DNA from 2 places in the Cupriavidus sp. SS-3 genome. Region 1 is predicted to be linked to the other one. Evidence: predicted binding sites of a transcription regulator. Region 1 holds the regulator's gene; the other holds the start of a gene.
What was found. The regulator LexA, encoded in region 1, represses DNA repair genes until DNA is damaged. The targets are predictions, from matches to a motif close to ACTGTATNNNNATACAGT.

Region 1 (3,727 bases):
TAGAAGAATCTGGCGAGGCAGAGTACTGCTGCTAGTGATAGTAAGTATTGAGCCATTTGTGCATAATTCTGGCCAGGAATTGTCGTATATATTGATCCTGAATAAACCAGTACAAACGGATGCGTCAGGTAAATGCTATAGGATATCTCGCCGAGGTAAGAAAAGCGGCGCGGTATCGAAAATAGCTTATATCGTTCCGCTACTATGAAGCCAGCCACGAGGGCTGCGCATGGTAGCCCCCTGAAAATAATACTCATGCGAGGCTCGTACAGGAAGAACGCTGCCGTGAAAAGAACTATCGATGCCAACAGGACGAGCCATGCGTAGGAACGGCTCAGGGTCTCCGGAAGGATGCCATAGAGCCTTGCCAGGATCATGCCGAACATGAATTCAAGGATGATAGGATTTGTGGCCAGCAAGATATACGTGTTTGAGATTTCTTTGTAGAGATGCTCGGGGTCGAGCGAAACGCCTCCGGAAAATACGGTGGGCAGAATAATCGGTGTGAGGGTGAAGTATGCGATTTGAAGGGATAGCCTTCTGCTCAAGCACAAGAGAATTGAAAAAGAAAGATAGAAATAGATTTCGTAATTGAGAGACCATCCAATCAGGAGGGTGGGGTATCCGTAAAAGGGTGCGTCATTGGGCTCAATTGGAATGAAGAAGAGCGAGCGGAGGAGTGGCTCTAATTCGATGCTGCGAAGATCTCTAAGCATCGCGAAATAGAGCGTGGCAACCCAATATGGCGGCGCTACCCTGATCAATCGCTTAAGCAGGAATTGTATGGGTGCATCGTGAGGGCCGGGCTTATATAAGGCGGTCCACGCGATCACGAAGCCGCTGATCACAAAGAACAGGTCGACGCCAATATATCCCTTGCGCAACAGGTCAGACGCGCTGAACGGCAATGCCGCGGCAAGTGGGTCGAAGTGATCCTGCATGTGGTAGGCGACAACCCACATGGCCGCAATCCCCCGGAGCATCTGTAGCGATTGGAATTTCATTATGGGAGGCTCTCAGTTGGCCTGGTATGGCAAACTGTGTCCCATATCCGGCTGAGCACGCTATCCATCGAAGGAATGAGATGGGCGCCGGGGATGAAAAAGGGCCATGGGTTCGAGTCCCATCATTCAGGCGCGAGTGCCAGCGCTGGTGAGCCTCGCAGCGCCACAGCCGCTGCGGACTCATGGCGCAAAGATCGAGATGGCGCCTGGCGCGCGCGCGGGTTAGAATCCGCACCCGGCTCCCGCAAAACCCGCACGAATGCTGTGAGATTTCAGCGCCAGTGCGGAACAAGGCGAGGCCATAAGCGTTGGTTTTGGGTCAATGGCGATAGACGCCGGGATGGCAAGTTCCCGTCGTCGTGGACTCGAGTCCTATCCAGCCAACCCAAGCATTCTCCAGAACGGTGCCTCCCAAGGGCGCCGTTTTGCATTCCCCGGGGGTGGTATGTTGGTTCGAACGGCACTGATTGGCGCAGCGATGGCAACCATGGTGGCAGGGTGTGCCACTGGCACTTCGGAGAAGGACGTCCGCGCTCGCCCGCCGATGCGGTTGTTTACGCCGGTCAAGATGGCGGAAGTCGCGAAATGCCTGCGCAACAATCTGGGCGATGAAGCTACGCTGGTCCAGTTGCCGGCAAAAAACCAGACCGAGATCCGTATCGGCCAGAGCGCGTCAAGCGGTGAATATCAATACGCCTACCTGATCTCTCTGACGGCACAGGCCGATGGCACGGCGCTGGAACTACGCAAGACCGATACCTGGTTTCCCCAGCTGACGCCGACGGAACTCGAGGCCGAAGCCAAGGCGTGCGCGCGTAGCTGAGCGGGACAGAGCGCCGGCGACGCGGCAAGCGTCTGGCGATATCAGTCAGGCGGCCAGCTTTTCGGTGGTTTCAAGTTCCAGCATGCGGCAGATGGCCGCCATGCTGCCCACCATGGTACGGCGCTGCGTACCCTGGTAGACACGTACACCCTTGCTCTGGCGAAACGGCACGGGCTTGACCGGACGACGGGCGGCGACGTGGTGGATTTGCGGCATGGTGGCACCTCTTTTTAGGCAAAGCGGGGTCAACACCCGGCGAGCCGGGCGGCGTCTGCAAAGCAATGGAAGCGGGTGGGCCCGCGCAGGCAAAGCGCCCGCGATGGTGCCCGGCTAGAAGCCGGAAGAGCGGATCAGCCCGACGGCGATGCCTTCCAGCGAGAACTCTTCACCGGGCTCGACGATGATGTTGGTGAAGTCCGGGTTCTCGGCGATCAGTTCGATATGGCCACCGCGCCGCTGCAGGCGCTTGACGGTGACGTCGTCGCCCAGTCGCGCCACCACGATCTTGCCGTTGGCGGCCTCGCTGGCGCGGCGCACGGCGAGCAGGTCCCCGTCGAGGATGCCGGCGTCGCGCATGCTTAGCCCGCGCACGCGCAGCAGGTAATCCGGTCGCTCATCGAAGACCGAGGCATCCACCTGGTACTGGCGGTCGATATGTTCGGCGGCCAGGATGGGGCTGCCGGCTGCGACGCGGCCCACCAGCGGCAGCGTCAGCTGCAATACGCCGGCCATTGGCAACGAGAATTGGTCCGGCAGCTCCGAATCGCTGCGTGAGACCTTCAGGCGGATGCCACGCGACGCGCCCGGCGTCAGTTCGATCACGCCTTTGCGGGCCAGCGCCCGCAAATGTTCTTCGGCGGCATTGGGCGAGGAGAAACCGAACTCTGCTGCGATCTCGGCGCGGGTAGGGGGGAAGCCGGTACGGCGGATCGTGTTGCGGATCAGATCGAAAATCTGCTGCTGCCGGGGTGTCAGGGTCGCCATGGGATCGCCGTTCCGTGCAGGGCCGCTGGTGTGGATGACGGAGGCTCTGGTCCGTCCATCCAGCATCCGGCGGGCCGGGCACTGTATGTTTAAACAGTATGCTGTGATTTTATACAGTATCGGCGTCAGTGCAAGCAGAATTTTGAGGCGTGTCGCATGGACGCTGGTCAAGGCACCTGATGCGGGCTCCGCCAGGGCGTGTCCGCCCGCTACAATCGCCTTTCCTTTATCCAGAACTAAATCGTTGCGCGCTCCCATGACCCAATTGCCTCGCATCGTCGTATTGGCCACTGGCGGCACCATCGCCGGCGCCGCCGGCAGCGCCGCCAGCAGCGCCCGCTACCAGGCGGCGACCGTGCCGGTGTCCTCATTGCTGGCTGCGGTGCCGCCCCTGCAGTCGGTGGCCCGCATCGAGGCCGAGCAGGTGGCGCAGGTCGACAGCAAGGACATGACCTTCGCGCTGTGGCAAACACTGGCGGCGCGGGTCGGGCACTGGTCGGCGCAGCCTGACGTTGCGGGCATCGTGATCACGCACGGCACCGACACGCTGGAAGAAACTGCGATGGCGCTGCACCTGACGCAATCGTGTCCGGTGCCAGTGGTCCTGACCGCCGCGATGCGTCCGTCGACGTCGTTGTCGGCCGACGGGCCGCTGAACCTGCTGGATGCGGTGCGCGTCGCCGCCCATCCGGATGCGCGCGGCAAGGGTGTGCTGGCGGTGCTGAACCAGCAGATCCACGCGGCACGGGACGTGGCCAAGGCGCATACGTCGGCGGTCGATGCCTTTGTCTCGCCGTGCGGGCCGCTGGGGTTCGTGCAGGACGACTACGTGCGCTTTGCCCGGGCGCCCCGGGCGGCTGCGCCCATCGGGCCGATGCCGGCGGCGTGGCCGGTGGTGGAGATCTTGGCAAGCTAC
Region 2 (3,727 bases), on a different contig from region 1:
ACCGGGATCAGCGGTTAACAGAAAGAACGGGCGCCGCGGGCCAAGCAAAAAGGCCGGGGCATCGGCGATGCCCCGGCCTTCCGGATGGCGCAGCGGCCGCCGGCGCGGTCAGTTGGCGCAGCGGCCGCCGGCGCGGTCAGTCTTCGACCGTTGCCGCGGCGGCTGCAGCGGTGGGATTCATGGCCACCACGCCCAGTGCCGCGCGCACCTTGTTTTCGATTTCGGCGGCAATGTCGGGGTTCTCGCGCAGGTATTCGCGGGCGTTGTCCTTGCCCTGGCCGATCTTGTCGCCGTTGTAGCTGTACCAGGCGCCGGACTTCTCGACGATCTTGGCATCCACGCCCAGGTCGATGATCTCGCCCTGGCGCGAGATGCCCTGGCCGTAGAGGATGTCGAAGAAGGCCTCGCGGAACGGCGGCGATACCTTGTTCTTGACCACCTTGACCTTGGTCTCGTTGCCGATCACGTCGTCGCCCTTCTTGATCGAGCCGATGCGGCGGATGTCCAGGCGCACCGAGGCGTAGAACTTCAGCGCATTGCCGCCGGTGGTGGTTTCGGGCGAGCCGAACATCACGCCGATCTTCATGCGGATCTGGTTGATGAAGATCACCAGGCAGTTGGTGCGCTTGATGGTGCCGGTCAGCTTGCGCAGCGCCTGGCTCATCAGGCGGGCCTGCAGGCCGGGCAGCGAATCGCCCATTTCGCCTTCGATTTCGGCCTTGGGCACCAGTGCGGCAACCGAGTCGATGATGATCAGGTCGATCGAGCCCGAGCGCACCAGCGCGTCGGTGATTTCCAGGGCCTGCTCGCCGGTGTCGGGCTGCGAGATCAGCAGGTCGCCGACATTGACGCCGAGCTTGGAGGCGTAGTTGACGTCCAGCGCGTGCTCGGCGTCGATAAAGGCGCAGGTGCCGCCCAGCTTCTGCATTTCGGCCACCACCTGCAGCGTCAGCGTGGTCTTGCCCGAGGATTCCGGCCCGTAGATCTCGACCACGCGGCCGCGCGGCAGGCCACCGACGCCAAGCGCGATGTCCAGGCCGAGCGAACCGGTGGAAACCACCTGGATGTCCTTTTCGACCTCGCCGTCGCCCAGGCGCATGATCGAGCCCTTGCCGAACTGCTTCTCGATCTGGGAGAGCGCGGCGGCAAGCGCCTTCTGCTTCTCGGCGCTCACGCCGGCACCTGCCTTCTTGTCGTCCATGGTCGTCCTTGAATCAAATGGTGTATAAATAGGCCGCATGTGGCGCGGCACCGGCATTTGCCGGCATCGGCGCCGGCCCGGCTGTCTGCGCGGCCGCACTCCAGGGGGTCTCCCCGGGCGGCCCCAGCGGAACGTGCGGGTACTGTATAAAAAAACAGTATGCTTGGCAAGCCCCTTCGCGCCCCCGTGCCGTTGCGCACCGGTGCCGGCTATGCCGGCCAGGGTGGAGACAACCATGCGCATTCTGATCGCCGAAGACGACGACGTGCTGGCCGACGGCCTGACCCGTTCGCTACGCCACTCTGGCTACGCCGTCGACCATGTCGCCAATGGCCTGGAAGCGGATTCGGCCCTGTCGACCCAGACCTTCGACCTGCTGATCCTCGACCTGGGCCTGCCGCGCATGTCCGGGCTGGAGGTGCTCAAGCGGCTGCGCGCGCGCGGCGCGATGCTGCCGGTGCTGATCCTGACGGCCGCCGACAGCGTCGACGAGCGCGTCAAGGGCCTGGACCTCGGCGCCGACGACTACATGGCCAAGCCCTTCGCCCTGTCCGAGCTGGAAGCGCGCGTGCGCGCGCTGGTGCGGCGCGGCGCCGGCGGCGGCGCCACGCTGATGCGCCACGGGCCGCTGGCCTACGACCAGGTCGGGCGCATCGCCTACCTCAACGACCAGATGCTGGAGCTGTCCGCGCGCGAGATCGGCCTGCTGGAGATCCTGCTCACGCGCAGCGGCCGCCTGGTGTCGAAGGAACAGCTGGTGGACCACCTGTGCGAATGGGGCGAGGAAGTCAGCAACAACGCCATCGAGGTCTATGTGCACCGCCTGCGCAAGAAGATCGAGGTCGGCGGCATCCGCATCGCCACCGTGCGCGGGCTGGGCTACTGCCTGGAAAAATTCCAGCCGGCGGTGGCCGCGCCGCACTGATTCCATCACCGCAGGCCGCGTGACCGACCTGAGCGCAATCTCGCCCACATGAGCCTGCTGCGACTGCCCTGGCGGCGCGTGCCGCGCGCCGCGCCCCCTCCTCCTTCCACGGACGCCACCGACCAGGACCTGGCCGACGCGCTGCCGCACCTGGAGGAAAGCACCGCCCATCCCGCGCCGCGCTCGCTGTTCGGCGAGATCCTGGACTGGATGCTGGCGCCGCTGCTGCTGCTCTGGCCGATGAGCATCGCGGTGACCTACCTGGTGGCCAAGTCGATTGCCAACGGTCCCTTCGACCGCGCGCTGGAAGCCAGCGCCATCGTGCTGTCGCAGCAGGTGCGCGAGGTCAATGGCCGGGTCACGCTGCAGCTGCCGTTGTCGGCGCGCGAGATCCTGCGTGCCGACGAGACCGACAACATCTACTACCAGGTGGTCGGCAAGCGCGGCGAGTACATCGCCGGCGACCAGGACCTGCCGCTGCCTTCCGAGGAAGACCAGGGCCACGCCGGGCTGGTGTCGCTGCGCGATGACCGCGTCGCCGGCAACGACGTGCGCGTGGCCTACACCTATATCGAGCTGAAGCAGGTCAGCGGCACCCAGCCGGTGCTGGTGCAGGTGGCCGAGACCCTGGACAAGCGCGCGCGGCTGGCCAACGAGATCATCAAGGGCGTGATCCTGCCGCAGTTCGTGATCCTGCCGCTGGCGGTGGTGCTGGTGTGGTTCGGGCTGTCGCGCGGGCTGGCGCCGCTGACCGCGATCCAGCAGCGCATCCGCGCGCGCAATCCGGGCGATACCAGCCCCATCGACGAACGCGCCGCGCCGCAGGAGATCACGCCGCTGGTGGGCTCGTTCAACGACCTGCTGGCGCGGCTGGACCAGTCGGTGCAGACCCAGAAGCGCTTTATCGCCGATGCCGCGCACCAGATGAAGACGCCGCTGGCGGGCCTGCGCATGCAGGCCGAACTGGCCCAGCGCGAGCAGTCGCCGGAAGAACTGCGGCGCTCGCTGGCGCAGATCGCGGGCAGCTCGGAACGCACCGCGCACCTGGTCACGCAGCTGCTGTCGCTGGCGCGCATGGAAAACCTGGCCGGCACCGGCGGCATGGCCGCGCTGGACCTGGCAGCGCTGGCGCGCGAGGTGGTCAAGGACTGGCTGCCGCAGGCATGGGCGCGCGACATCGACCTGGGCCTCGATGCCGACGACCATCCGGTGATGGTCCAGGGCAACCGCCTGATGCTGACCGAGATGCTGAACAACCTGCTCGACAACGCCATCCGCTACACGCCGCGCGGCGGCCGCGCCACGGTGCGGGTCAGCGCCGACGCCTTCGAACCGTTCGCCTACCTCGACGTGGAAGACACCGGCCCGGGCATTGCGCCGTCGGAGCGCGAGCGCGTGATGGAGCGCTTCTACCGCGTGCTCGGCACCAACACCGAAGGCAGCGGCCTGGGCCTGGCGATCGTGCGCGAGATCGTGCAGCAGCACGGCGGCGACGTCCAGATCTCGGACCACGTCTACCAGCAATCGCCACGGCTGGCCGGCGCGCACTTCCGCGTGACGCTGCGCCGCCCCGAAAACTTTCCGTCCGCATGAACGACACC

Region 2: recA (recombinase RecA) is a predicted target of LexA. The motif match lies at 1,343-1,360, and genes of this name have one in related genera.

What each region holds. Positions count from the first base shown of each region.
Region 1 is NZ_JAYLVT010000004.1:266,905-270,631, reverse strand. Features, by position in the region: gene U9J39_RS09065 (acyltransferase family protein) at 1-1,004, opposite strand, end outside; gene U9J39_RS09060 (hypothetical protein) at 1,483-1,827, shown strand; gene U9J39_RS09055 (hypothetical protein) at 1,873-2,043, opposite strand; gene lexA (transcriptional repressor LexA) at 2,158-2,811, opposite strand; gene U9J39_RS09045 (asparaginase) at 3,068-3,727, shown strand, end outside.
Region 2 is NZ_JAYLVT010000005.1:23,361-27,087, forward strand. Features, by position in the region: gene recA (recombinase RecA) at 137-1,201, opposite strand; gene U9J39_RS09695 (response regulator) at 1,437-2,126, shown strand; gene U9J39_RS09700 (sensor histidine kinase) at 2,175-3,719, shown strand; gene U9J39_RS09705 (DUF4212 domain-containing protein) at 3,716-3,727, shown strand, end outside.